3 regions of the Streptococcus sp. 1171_SSPC genome follow, and region 1 is predicted to be linked to each of the others. Evidence: predicted binding sites of a transcription regulator. Region 1 holds the regulator's gene; each other region holds the start of a gene.
What was found. Region 1 encodes CtsR, which represses protease genes until heat stress. Its sites were predicted from a motif close to TTGGTCAAAAAAGGTCAAANA; they were not measured.

Region 1 (4,751 bases):
TACCTCTATGTGGACCAAGGAAAAGGGAGCTTCGGTGACCTATCAGTTTGAAGGCACCAAGGCCTATGTGGTCGCAACTGTGGACCCTGGTCATGGGGAAATGGATGTCTATGTCGATGGCCAAAAGCTAGCGACGGTCAATACCCAAAGCCCAAGCCGCAAACGGAGCCAAAAGGTTTATGAAACACCGGATTTGAAAGCAGGAGCCCATACTTTGACCTTGGTCAATAGCAAGGGAGATGCAATCGCAACGGAAGGGATTTATGCCCTCAATAACCAAGAAAAGGGTCTCTTTGAGTTTGCCCAGCCAACCCTAGCCGTTAAGAAAGGCGACCCAGCGCAAGTCGTCGTCAAGAGAAAAGGTGGCTCTAAAGGAAGTGCAAGTCTTAAATTAATCACAGAACCAGGAACAGGGGTTCATGGCAAGGTTTATAAAGATACCAATGTCACTCTCGAGTTTGCAGATGGAGAGACAGAAAAAACAGTCCAAGTCCCAACCCTTGATTTTGCAGGCAAGGCGACAGATGTCTATGACTTTAAGGTCAAATTGTTGCATCCGGATCAAGGAAGTCTGGTCGGCTTTATTCCAGAGCTGACAGTCCAAGTGATGAACGAGGACCTGCTTCCAGAAAATCGTAAAGAAGTGGATGACCAAGATCCAAAACTGCACTACAGCCAAGGCTGGCATCATGAGACAGATAATCAAAACTTCTCAAATGGAACAGAATCCTGGTCTAGCTTTAACCAAGTGACCGATGAGGAAGGCAAGAAACACATTGATGTGACCATCACCTTTAAGGGAACTGGAGTGGAGGTTCGAGGCGTGGTTGATCCAAGTCATGGTCTCTACAGCGTCACCCTAGACGGAAAAGAAATCGCCTTTGAAGAAGGGCGTGGTCATGATTATGAGATCGAAGGCGATCATTACTTCAGTGGCTACGGAGATCAACGCAAACTCGACCAGAGTTTGGTCAATCTGCAAGGCCTAGCAAAAGGATACCACCAGCTACGCTTGCACCTAGATCCAGCCCTCAATGATCCTCAGTCATCTAGAGCCATCCAGGTAGACCGGTTTGTCCTATCAGGAAAAGATAGTCAGTTGCTCAGTCAAGAAGAGCTACAACAGATTATCAAAGAAGGAGTAGAAAAGATCAAGGCTACTTCTCTCGATCGCTTGAAAGCAGACCTCAAACCGACTATTCAACATCAATTGACTGAATTGACTCAGTTGTTGAATCAAGAGCGACCAGATTTGGTTGCTGCAGCGAATCAAGTGGAAGCCCTTGAAACCATCTTAAAAGATGCTCACAATTATGAACCGCTGACGCAGACACGCCCAGAAGAAGGTGTGCGGGATTTGATTCTTGAAAAACCAGAACTTCTCATCGAAGCGGAGGAGATTCCATTTGAAAGTCAAACGCGTGAAAACAAGGACTTGGCCAAGGGCGAAAGCCGGATCCTTCAATCAGGGAAGGTTGGACGCCGGTTGAAGTTGATCGAGGTCCGACAAGAAGAAGGCAAAGAAATTCGGACAGAAGTCGATGCCTTTGTCGAAGTAGAAGCCCAGGACCAGATAACAGAAGTCGGAACAGGAGTGGTAAAAGAAAATCCAATTATTCCGGATGTGCCGCTACCAGCAAGTCCAAGTGAAGACTCACAAGAAACGAAACCGCTCCTTCCGCTAGAAGACAAAAAAGAAAGTGGAATTTCTCGGATATTGACACCGACGGCGCTAAATGCGACTCCTCTTTCTCCTGTGTTTACATCAGAAGCCGTAAATCCAGATGCTGTGCAGTCGGAAGAAAAACTGCCACAGACAGGATCAGAGAAGGCAAGTTTCTTAGCTTGGATCGGACTTCTCGGCTTAGGTTTCTTAGGCGGAAGAGCAAAATTCGCTCGTCGGAAATCCTAATGCCCCTTCTATAAGAGGTTAGCAATCACTAGCCTCTTTTTTGTTCCTTCTAACTACCAGTAAGGGGGCTTCAGATTCTATCTCGACGTAGTCTTTGCTTTATTTACAGGCGTAAAAATTGTATAATAGTCAGATAAGGTCAATAATGACATCGTGGATGATGAGACCATTTTTTACCCTCTGAAGAGCAGAGAGCTCATCTAGAATGAAGACGTCAGAAAGGAGCATCATGGCAAGTAAAAATACATCAGATAGCATTGAGGCCTATATCAAGTCGCTACTGGCCCAAGCAGGAATCGCAGAGCTCAAGAGAAGCGAATTAGCGGATGTTTTCCAAGTTGTTCCTAGTCAAATCAATTATGTGATCAAGACCCGCTTCACCGAAAGTCGAGGCTACATTGTAGAGAGCAAGCGTGGAGGTGGGGGGTATATCCGGATTGGCAAGATTCAATTTTCAGACCAACACCAGATGCTAAAAGAGCTAGGCGCAAGTATCGGAGAACAAATCAGTCAGACTGTCTTTTGCGATATCCTCCAGATGCTATTTGAAGAAAAACTCCTTACAAAGAGAGAGGCAGAGCTCTTGTCAGTGACGACAACAGACGAGGTTCTGGGAAGTGAAGCCCATCGCTTACGAGCCAATATCCTACGAAAAATTATCCAACAAGTCGATAGAAAGGGAATGTAATCTCCTTATGAACTATTCAAAAGCCCTATTAGAAACGATTGAAGCCGCTCAAATCTTGGCGGGTCATTTTGATTCCCAAACACTAGATACCTGGCATATCCTAGTGGCTCTAGCAAATAACCCCTATAGTGTAGCTGGTTCCGTCTTAAGTGACTATCCCATGCAGATTGATGATTTTCAAGATGCAGCAGAGCACATTACGGGTCAGGTCTACCAACGAGATGGCCGCTATGAGGTATTTCCTTTTTCTTTCCGTGTAGAAGAAATCATGAACCGTTCCCAAGAGATTGCCCAAGCAGTCCATGCCAAAAGTCTGGGAACAGAGCATGTCCTCTTGGCGCTTTTACTAGAGCGGGGAACCCTAGCTTCTCAAGTGTTGGAGTATGTTGGCTTCCGCTATGATGATCAGGAAGATGGCATAAAAATCGTCGAACTTCGTAAGAGTTTGGAACAGCGAGCAGGTTGGGACAAGGAAGCTGTCAAGGCTATCCGTTCTCTCTATCGGGCCCAGCAACCAAACCGTCAAACCATGGGAAATATGATGGGCATGCCTGCCTCTACCAGTGGTGGTTTGGAAGACTACACCCGAGATTTGACAGAAATGGCTCGCAATGGCAGTTTGGAACCGGTGATTGGCCGGGGGCAAGAAATCTCGCGGATGATTCAGATTTTGAGCCGCAAAACAAAAAACAATCCGGTCCTCGTTGGAGATGCGGGTGTCGGAAAGACTGCTCTAGCTTTGGGCTTGGCCCAACGGATTGCCAGTGGAGATGTCCCAACGGAGCTGGCTAAGATGCGTGTCTTAGAGTTGGACTTGATGAATGTTGTCGCAGGGACGCGGTTCCGTGGAGATTTTGAAGAGCGGATGAACAACATCATCAATGATATTGAAGAAGATGGACATGTCATTCTCTTCATCGATGAGCTCCATACCATTATGGGATCTGGATCAGGGATTGACTCCACCCTGGATGCTGCTAACATCCTGAAGCCAGCCTTGGCTCGTGGGACCTTACGGACCGTAGGAGCGACTACGCAAGAAGAATACCAAAAACACATCGAAAAAGACGCCGCTCTGTCACGCCGCTTTGCTAAGGTCTTGATTGAGCAACCATCTGTTGCGGATAGTATCGCGATTTTGCAAGGGCTCAAGAAGACCTATGAACGTCACCACCGTGTCCATATCACGGATGCAGCCATTGAGACAGCCGTTGTCTATGCCCATCGGTATTTGACCAGTCGCCTCTTGCCAGACTCCGCCATTGACCTCTTGGATGAAGCGGCAGCGACCGTGCAAAACAAGGGGCCTCAAGCCGGGCTTCAGTCCGATTTGACAGCTGCCGATCAAGCCTTGCTCAAGGGACAGTGGAAAAAAGTTGCTCAGCTACTAAAAGAAGACGCCAGTCCGAAAGGTTACCAGCTAGAAGTCAAGGAAGAGGATATCCTGAAGACGCTCAGTCAGCTTTCTGGCATTCCTGTGGAAAAACTAACCCAAACAGTGGCTAAGAAATACCTGGAATTAGAAGCGGAACTTCATAAGCGCGTGATTGGTCAGGATCAGGCAGTCTCAAGTATCAGCCGAGCGATTCGTCGCAATCAGTCTGGAATCCGGTCTCACAAGCGACCAATTGGTTCCTTCCTCTTCCTCGGTCCGACAGGAGTCGGGAAAACCGAGCTCGCGAAGGCCCTTGCAGAAGTTCTCTTTGATGACGAGTCCGCCTTGATCCGTTTTGACATGAGTGAGTACATGGAAAAATTCGCGGCCAGTCGTCTCAACGGAGCTCCTCCAGGATATGTCGGTTATGAAGAAGGGGGCGAGTTGACGGAAAAAGTCCGCAACAAACCTTATTCAGTCCTCTTGTTTGATGAGGTGGAAAAAGCCCATCCGGATATCTTTAACGTTCTCTTGCAAGTCTTGGATGACGGTGTCTTGACCGACAGCAAGGGACGCAAGGTAGATTTCTCCAATACGATTATTATCATGACCTCAAACTTGGGAGCTACCGCTTTACGAGATGATAAGACAGTTGGCTTTGGAGCCAAGGATATTCGCTTTGACCAAGCCAATATGGAGAAACGCATCTTTGAAGAGTTGAAGAAGACCTATCGCCCAGAATTTATCAACCGGATTGATGAAAAAGTCGTCTTCCA
Region 2 (4,751 bases), on a different contig from region 1:
TTTCTCCTTGACCTTATCGGTAACATCCAGGTGGATATCATTGTGGGCTAGGCGTTGGTTGACATCGTCTAACATGAGAGTGACGATTTGAAGGAGGTTTTCCTTAGACAAGGCTTTGAATTCAATGATGCCGTCAAAGCGGTTCATGAATTCTGGACTAAAGAAGTTTCCCAGTTCACCTAGGATAGAATTGGTACGACCTTCACGAGCTGCCCCAAAGCCGACATTAGCCTCCGCTTTTCCAGTTCCCGCATTGGAAGTCATGATAATAATGGTATCTTTGAAGCTCACCGTTCGGCCTTGCCCATCTGTCAAGCGACCATCGTCTAAGACTTGGAGGAACATATGCATGACATCTGGGTGGGCCTTTTCGACTTCATCCAAGAGGATGAGAGAGTAAGGGTTGCGACGCACCTTTTCAGTCAGCTGGCCTGCTTCTTCATAGCCGACGTAGCCTGGAGGAGCACCGACCAATTTGGCAACGGCATGTTTCTCCATATACTCACTCATATCAAAGCGAATCATACTGTCAGCAGAACCAAAGAGTTCGATGGCCAATTGCTTGGACAACTCGGTCTTCCCGACACCAGTTGGTCCAACAAAGAGGAAGCTACCAATTGGACGGTTTGGTGTTCCAAGCCCTACCCGGTTGCGACGGATGGCCTTAGCAATTTTTTCAACAGCCTCATCTTGACCGATGACATGAGCCTTCAAGTCAGCTGCCAAGTTGATCAATTGGGATTGTTCTTTTTCTTTCAAATCGCCAACTGGAATATTGGTCTTTTGCTCGACGATGTGTTCGATGGTCTTTTCGCTAATGACTGGCGTATCTTGATCAGTGACCTGTTGCCCTTGCATTTCTTTGTACTTAGCGATTTGGTCGCGGAAGTAGGCTGCCTTTTCAAAGTCTTCATCACGCGTCGCTTGAGCCTTGAGATTTTCGGCTTCAATTAAGCGTTGGTCGATGACTTTGGGATCGACAAAATTGAGGGTTAAGTTCATCTTAGAGCCTGCTTCGTCCAAGAGGTCAATGGCCTTGTCTGGCAAGAAGCGGTCTTGGATATAGCGATTGGAAAGGAGAGCCGCAGCTTCGATTGCACCATCGGTGTAGTGGACGTGGTGGTAATCCTCGTATTTCTTTTGAATGCCTTTGAGGATGGTGATGGTTTCTTCCACTGTAGGTTCGTCAACCTTAACGGGTTGCATCCGGCGTTCAAGTGCCGCATCCTTTTCGATAATTCGGTATTCATTGAGGGTTGTCGCACCGACTAATTGCAATTCGCCACGAGCGAGGGCTGGTTTGAGGATATTTCCAGCATCCATATTGCCATCACCAGCAGATCCGGCACCGACAATTTCATGGATCTCATCGATAAACAAAATCACATCTTCCCGGCGACGGATTTCCTCCATCAATTGTTGCATGCGCTCTTCAAATTGCCCTCTAATCCCAGTTCCTTGAACCAAGCTGACAACGTCTAAGCGAATGACTTCCTTACCTTGAAGCTTGTGAGGGACATCCCCATCAACAATCTTTTGCGCTAGTCCTTCTACGACAGCTGTTTTTCCGACACCGGGTTCCCCAATCAGGACAGGGTTGTTCTTGGTTCGACGGTTGAGGATTTCAATGACGCGAAGAATTTCATCGTCACGGCCAATGACCGGATCGATATCCCCACGACGAGCAATTTCAGTAACGTTAATTCCAAACTCTTCTAGGAGGCCCTTTGATTGTTGTTTGGCTTGAGCTCTACTTGGTCCTGAAGAACGACCGTTTCCATTTGAGCCATAGCCATTTCCACCACCATAGCCTCCTCCAGATTGGGTCGGAGGGGTTTGGGGTTCTTGCGGAGCCTGGAAGTTTCCTAGTTGATTGAAGAAATCTTCAAAAGGATCCCGTCCTCCGCGATTTTGTTGGTTTAATCCTGCGAGCAGACTATTGTTAGGATCCGTTTTCATAATTTGATAGCAGTTCTGGCAAAGGTCTACTTGTTGTTGGTGGCCATTCACGTTCGTATAAAGATGAATGGTTGAATCATTGATTTTACAGTTTTGACAAAGCATTCTCTTACCTCTTTCTCTAGGGTAAAAAGTGTAAAAACTATTGGTCAGAAATAGTCAAACTTTTATAGTTTCATTATAGCAGTATTCTAAAAGTTTGCAAGAATTTAGTATGAAGTCCGGTTTTAGGCATGGAATAAAGAGGAAAATAGCGGAAAAGTTGATTTTTATTGGAATTTCCTCCTTCTTTTATGATAAAATAGGAGAGTAGAAAGTAAATAGGAGAATCAAAATGGAATCACATTTGGTACGAATTATCAGCCGTTTGGAAGCGATGATGAAAGACGGTGGAAACTTAAAACGTAATTTTGAACGTGAAGGAGTTGTAGTTGCTGAAGTAGCTTACAACTATGATGAAGAAAATGGATCAGTATTTACTCTTCGTGATGTAGAAGCGCGTGAGACCTATACATTCGATAGCATTGACTTAATCGCAATGGAAATCTACGAATTGTTGTACTAAGAAGTATCAAACAAGAGTCTAGACCATCTAGTCTCTTTTTTGTTGGAAGAAATTAGTTATAGTTTCTTCTTATAACCTTGTCTAATCAAGAAGTGTTAGGAGCAGGTTCACAAATCTGATATAATAGAGAAGATATTGAATAGAAAAGAGATTGAGATGACACATGTAATTGATGGGAAGGCCTTGGCAGTAAAATTGCAGGGGGAATTAGCAGAAAAAACCGCTCGCTTAAAGGCTGAGACTGGTCAGGTCCCAGGCTTGGTAGTGATTTTGGTAGGAGAAAACCCAGCTAGCCAGGTCTATGTCCGCAATAAAGAACGGTCAGCTTTGGCAGCAGGATTTCGAAGTGAAGTGGTTCGAGTGCCAGAAAGCATTTCCCAAGAGGACTTGTTGGCCCTCATTGACCGCTACAATCAGGATCCACTCTGGCATGGAATTTTGGTTCAGTTGCCTCTACCAGCCCATATCGACGATGAGGCAGTTTTGTTAGCCATTGATCCGGCTAAGGATGTCGATGGCTTCCATCCTCTCAATATGGGACATCTTTGGGCAGGAAATCCGATCATGGTCCCCTCTACACCAGCAGGGATTATGGAAATGTTCCGGGAATATGATATCGATGTTGAAGGGAAAAATGCAGTCGTCATTGGCCGTTCAAACATCGTTGGGAAACCGATGGCCCAGCTTCTCCTAGCAAAAAATGCAACGGTGACCTTGACCCATTCGCGGACTCATCATTTGGCTAAAATTGCTAGAAAAGCCGATATCTTAGTGGTGGCAATTGGTCGTGCCAAATTTGTTACAGCTGACTTTGTCAAAGAGGGAGCGGTCGTTATCGATGTCGGAATGAACCGTGACGAAAATGGGAAGCTCTGTGGAGACGTCGACTATGAACAAGTAGCTCCTCTGGCTAGTCACATCACTCCGGTTCCAGGTGGCGTTGGTCCTATGACCATTACCATGCTGATGGAGCAGACCTATCAGGCTGCAGTGCGTAGTTTGGATAAAAATTAAGTTTATGATGAAAAATGGTTGAGATAGTAATTTCTCGACCTTTTTATTTATTATAAACCCTGTTTTGTCAATTGAAGTTTAATTCTATCTTTTTGTAGTATAATGAAGTAGAGGTGATTATATGATTGTAAAAGTTTGTAATTCAGATTATAGTCTCCAGTGGGATGGAATTTATCAATTTGCCCTTGAAAGCTATCCTCAGATTAAAGAATGGGAATTGGAGAAGCTAGCAAAGTTTATTGCTTATGAGCGCGACCATCATCGTCAGACCAATGTGGAATGTGAGAATCATGAATTAAATATACAAATTCATGATTACTTGCAAGAGCATAGCTATTTTCCTCCGTACAGACCAAGTCATCGCCTTGTAGCTTCTACCTATGATATCCAGAGGAAGTTGGTTACTTCAAATTATTGTAGTCATACTTGTACAGTTGAGGTGGCTAAGGCTATTTTTCAGACTGGAAAACTCATGTCGGCGGTAAAAGTATTTGGTAAAAGTGGGGCTGAGCTAGTTACAGATAGTCGTAATGCAGCTTCTGATCCAGCAGACTATTTTGACTATATCATGTTCGGATGGTCTAATACGACTTCGGGTTACCGACTCGCTATGGAGCGTTTGTTAGGACGGGCACCGTCTGAGGAGGAATTGCAAGAAAAGTTCATTCCTGGCGTTAGTTTTCATTTTCTGTATGAAGAATTAATTCAAGCACCAGGTTATATGTTTGATGGCTATCATGTTGCGAAGGTAAGAGATAGTTTAGATTTGGATACCTTTCTTCATTTGTGTGTTATTCCTTCAAAAGATAAGTCTTGTTTTGAAAGCTTGATTCCTTGTCAATTACAAGATAGAGTGATTTACCTAGACTATGAGGGAGAAGGGTTACAGGCTTGGAATACTAAGGTTAATCAAGTACTACATGGTAAGGATAAGTTGAAGGAGTAGTGTATGAAAGAGATTGATCAAGCTCTTTTGAAAAAAGTTATCATCGAGCGTCCTCGTTCTAGTCATAAGGGAGACTATGGGCGTCTGCTCTTGATTGGAGGGACCTATCCCTATGGTGGAGCCATTATTATGGCAGCCCTCGCAGCGGTTCATAGTGGAGCAGGACTTGTCACGGTAGCGACAGACCGAGAGAATATCCCTTCCCTTCATAGTCAGCTACCTGAAGCCATGGCATTTGCTGTGACGGACCAAGAATTATTGGCTGAG
Region 3 (4,751 bases), on a different contig from region 1:
ATGGTTTGACAGATGGGGACTGGCTGGAAGCAGGGGTCTTTGCCCTTAGTGTAGGGGTGGGCTTGACTCCAGAAATGCTCCCAATGATTATCACCGCTAGCTTGGCCAAGGGTTCCATTATCATGGCCAAAGAAAAGGTGGTCATCAAAAAGCTCAATGCTATTCAAGATCTAGGCGCTATTGATATCCTCTGTACCGACAAGACAGGAACCTTGACCCAAGATGAGATTGTACTCGAATACCCACTCGACATTCGTGGAGACTTGGATTTGTCCGTCCTTCGTCGGGCCTACCTCAACTCTTACTTCCAAACCGGCCTCAAAAACTTGATGGACCGCGCTATTATCAGTCGGACAGAAAGAGAAGCTAAGAAACATGAGATTGTCAGAGGCTTGGACCAAAGCTTCCAAAAAATTGATGAATTGCCTTTTGACTTTGAACGCCGGCGGATGAGTGTCATTGTCAAAGATGAGGGGGGAATCGTGAGCATGGTCACCAAGGGAGCCTTGGAAGAAATGCTAGCAGTCTCTAACTATGTAGAATACAAGGATGAGATTATCCCCCTAACAGATCAAGTGCGGGAAGACGTCTTGGCAGAGGTGGCTCAGCTGAATGAACAAGGTTTGCGCGTGCTAGGGGTTAGTTACAAATCAAATCTTGAGGAAGGCTATGCCTTTGAAGTGGCAGATGAAGCAGACATGATCTTGACAGGCTACCTAGCCTTCTTAGATCCACCAAAACCATCTGCAGCACCAGCCATCAATACCCTTGCGGAATATGGAGTTGCTACTAAAATCCTTACGGGTGATAATGAGAAAGTGACCCAAGCGGTTTGTGAAAAGGTGGGACTGGATGTTGACCGCATTTTGCTGGGTAGCGATATCGACAGTCTCTCTGATTCAGACTTGGCTCAAGCGGTAGAAACCACCACCGTTTTTGCAAAATTATCTCCAGATCAAAAAGCACGCATTATCTTGCAACTCAAAGCAAATGGCCACAAGGTCGGCTATATGGGAGATGGGATCAACGATGCTCCTTCTATGAAAGTGGCAGATGTGGGGATTTCGGTTGATACAGCTGTCGATATTGCCAAAGAAACAGCAGATGTTATCCTACTGGATAAGGACTTGATGGTCCTCGAAAAAGGCTTGGTAGAGGGCCGCAAGGTTTATGCCAATATGACCAAGTACATCAAGATGACCGTTTCTTCTAATTTCGGGAATATCTTCTCCCTTCTCTTTGCTAGTATTTTCCTTCCTTTCCTTCCAATGGCCCCTATCCATCTCATCGTTTTGAACTTGGTTTATGACCTTTCCTGTATCGCCTTGCCTTTTGACCGAGTGGATAAGGACTTCTTGAAGAAACCTCGGATTTGGGAAGCAAAATCCATTACCCGCTTTATGGCCTGGTTTGGTCCTATTTCCTCTGTCTTTGACATCTTGACCTTTATCGCTCTCTACTTTATCATCGTACCTATGATTACAGGCTATGGCTATGTCCATGGAGCAGACAGTGCGGGACTCTTCATCATGCTCTTTCAAACCGGCTGGTTTATCGAGTCCATGTGGTCCCAAACTATGGTCATCTATATGCTCCGCTCTCCAAAATTGCCTTTTGTTCAAAGTCGGCCAGCCCTTGCAGTCATGGCAACGACCCTATTGGGCGCCCTCTTTGTGACCTTCCTACCATATGGCCCACTGGCTTCCTTGTTGAAAGTAGCGCCACTAAATAGTCTTTACTTCCTATTACTAGCGGGAATCCTTTTCCTTTATATGGCAAGTGTCACCCTGGTCAAACACTATTATATTGGCAAGTACAAAGAGTGGCTATAAGATAGTCATTAAAATAAGAAAAGAAAAGGTTTGCATATTTGTAGGCCTTTTTCTTCCTTTTTGATATAATAAGATGAATATAGAGAAAGAAGGAACCACAATGGGAAAACTTGAAGTTATTAAACATCCACTGATTCAGCATAAATTGTCTATTTTGCGTCGGACTGATACCTCTACAAAGGCTTTTCGTGAATTAGTAGATGAAATTGCTATGTTGATGGGATACGAAGTTTTGCGCGAACTTCCTCTTGAAGATGTAGAAATCGAAACACCCATCACAAAGACAGTTCAAAAACAGATTGCTGGTAAAAAACTAGCGATTGTTCCAATCCTTCGTGCAGGGATCGGGATGGTAGACGGACTCTTGAGTTTGGTACCCGCTGCTAAAGTTGGTCACATCGGAATGTACCGTGATGAAGAAACCTTGAAACCAGTTGAATACTTGGTGAAATTGCCAGAAGATATCGACCAACGTCAAATCTTTATCGTAGACCCAATGTTGGCGACTGGGGGATCTGCAATCTTAGCGGTAGATTCATTAAAGAAACGTGGTGCAAGCCATATTAAATTTGTCTGCTTAGTTGCAGCACCAGAAGGAGTGGAAGCACTTCAAACAGCTCATCCGGATGTCGAAATCTTTGCTGCAGCCTTGGATGAACGCCTCAACGAAAACGGCTATATCGTTCCAGGTTTGGGTGATGCTGGGGACCGTTTGTTTGGTACCAAATAAGCACATTTCCAATCCATCTTTAGGAAAGTAAAAATTTGACCTTTGTTGACCAATGGGATATAATAGCTTTTATAAAGAATGGAAGGAGAGCTAGCCTCTCGAATCAACCGGATGAAACTCGTGAGATGGTGCCGGTTATAATGGATAAAAGGAGATGAATGAATGATTCCAGTAGTAATTGAACAAACTAGTCGTGGCGAACGCTCATACGACATTTACTCACGCCTCTTAAAAGACCGTATTATCATGGTGACAGGACCGGTAGAAGACCAAATGGCCAATTCGATTATTGCCCAATTGCTCTTCTTGGATGCCCAAGATAATACCAAAGATATCTATATGTATATCAATACGCCAGGAGGCTCTGTCTCTGCAGGTTTGGCAATCGTCGATACCATGAACTTTATCAAATCAGACGTCCAAACCATCGTCATGGGGATGGCAGCTTCAATGGGGACTGTGATTGCATCAAGTGGTGCCAAAGGCAAACGCTTCATGTTGCCAAATGCTGAGTACATGATCCACCAACCAATGGGTGGTACTGGTGGCGGTACTCAACAAACGGATATGGCCATTGCAGCAGAACACCTCTTGAAAACACGTCACAGATTGGAAAAAATCTTGGCAGAAAATTCAGGTCAAACCATCAAGAAAATCCACGCTGATGCAGAACGGGATAATTGGATGACTGCAGAAGAAACCTTAGCTTATGGTTTCATCGATGAAATCATGGCTAACAACAATCTCGGATAAGAAATCTTAACCATCCAGCCCTCTCCTTTGACAGGAGAGGTTTTTTAGGACATTCTTTACTTTCTAGAAAAAGATAGTATTTTTACCTGAAATTTGCTATACTTGTAACAGAAGCAGAAAGGGATTGTGTATGTTTGAGAAGCAAGCTAGAACAGGCTTAATTGTAAAATTGTATTATAATCGAGATGCAAAGAAATTACAGGAAATTGGGGATGTGATCTATCATTCCAAAAAAATGCGCTATGTCCAGGTCTATGTCGATAGTCCTCAAGTTCTTGAAATTATGCAACAATTAAAAAAAGAACGCTTTGTAAAGAAGGTTCAAATTTGCCATATTCAAGAATTGGATCGTGATTTTGTAGGAAGTTTGCATCGTCAACAGGATGAAACACAAGTAGAAAACGCAATCATTTAAAGGATTGCGTTTTTTATATTGACAATTGTCAGATAATTCGGTATATTCTTAATATGTATTTATTTTAAGATTATTTAAGGAGATTATTACAAATGAAGAAAAAATTTGCTCTTTCATTTTTAACAATTGCAAGTGTCGCTCTTCTTGCGGCCTGTGGTGAAGTTTCAACTTCAGGTTCAAACACAACTGGTAACGAAATCGGCAAAGAACTAAAAATCGGTTTTAACTTTGAAAAAACTGGTGAAGTAGCAGCATATGGTAGTGCTGAACAAAAAGGTGCTCAATTAGCCGTTGATGAAATCAATGCTAATGGTGGAGCTGATGGTAAGAAGATTGTTGTCACAGACAAAGATAACAAATCTGAAACAGCTGAAGCAGCTACAATCACTACAAACCTTGTCACTCAATCAAAAGTGAACGCTCTTGTAGGGCCTGCTACTTCAGGTGCCACTGCCGCAGCTGTTGCGAATGCTGGTAAAGCAGGTGTTCCATTGGTAACACCATCAGCAACACAAGATAATTTGACAAAAGGTCAAGATTACCTTTTCCGTGCAACCTTCATCGATAGCTTCCAAGGACAAATCATTGCTAAATATACAACGGATAACTTGAAAGCGAAGAAAGTTGTTCTTTACTACGATAATTCATCTGACTATGCTAAAGGGATTGCTGAAGCCTTTAAGAAATCTTATAAAGGTGAAATCGTAGCAACAGAAACTTTCCAATCTAAGGATACAGACTTCCAAGCTGCTCTTACAAAAATCAAAGACAAAGACTTCGATGCGATTGTCCTTCCAGGGTACTACACTGAAACTGGTAAAATCGTAAACCAAGCACGTGGTATGGGAATCAAACAACCAATCATTGGTGGTGATGGATTTAGCGATGCTAAATTCGTTGAACAAGCAACACCTGCTGCAGCTACAGACATCTACTACGTAGCTGGATTCTCTACTGAAGGTGAAATGACTGATAAAGCCAAAAAATTCGTAGAAGCTTATAAAGCAAAATACAACGAAGA

Region 2: ADF75_RS08020 (ATP-dependent Clp protease ATP-binding subunit) is a predicted target of CtsR. The motif match lies at 2,105-2,125, and genes of this name have one in related genera.
Region 3: ADF75_RS06540 (ATP-dependent Clp protease proteolytic subunit) is a predicted target of CtsR. The motif match lies at 2,595-2,615, and genes of this name have one in related genera.

What each region holds. Positions count from the first base shown of each region.
Region 1 is NZ_JWAK01000019.1:15,489-20,239, forward strand. Features, by position in the region: gene ADF75_RS03935 (alpha-L-fucosidase) at 1-1,912, shown strand, start outside; gene ADF75_RS03940 (CtsR family transcriptional regulator) at 2,142-2,600, shown strand; gene ADF75_RS03945 (ATP-dependent Clp protease ATP-binding subunit) at 2,608-4,751, shown strand, end outside.
Region 2 is NZ_JWAK01000037.1:73,221-77,971, reverse strand. Features, by position in the region: gene ADF75_RS08020 (ATP-dependent Clp protease ATP-binding subunit) at 1-2,064, opposite strand, end outside; gene ADF75_RS08015 (DUF1797 family protein) at 2,294-2,524, shown strand; gene ADF75_RS08010 (bifunctional methylenetetrahydrofolate dehydrogenase/methenyltetrahydrofolate cyclohydrolase) at 2,681-3,538, shown strand; gene ADF75_RS08005 (hypothetical protein) at 3,660-4,484, shown strand; gene ADF75_RS08000 (NAD(P)H-hydrate dehydratase) at 4,488-4,751, shown strand, end outside.
Region 3 is NZ_JWAK01000032.1:78,279-83,029, forward strand. Features, by position in the region: gene mgtA (magnesium-translocating P-type ATPase) at 1-1,832, shown strand, start outside; gene upp (uracil phosphoribosyltransferase) at 1,933-2,562, shown strand; gene ADF75_RS06540 (ATP-dependent Clp protease proteolytic subunit) at 2,725-3,315, shown strand; gene ADF75_RS06545 (DUF2129 domain-containing protein) at 3,446-3,730, shown strand; gene ADF75_RS06550 (ABC transporter substrate-binding protein) at 3,823-4,751, shown strand, end outside.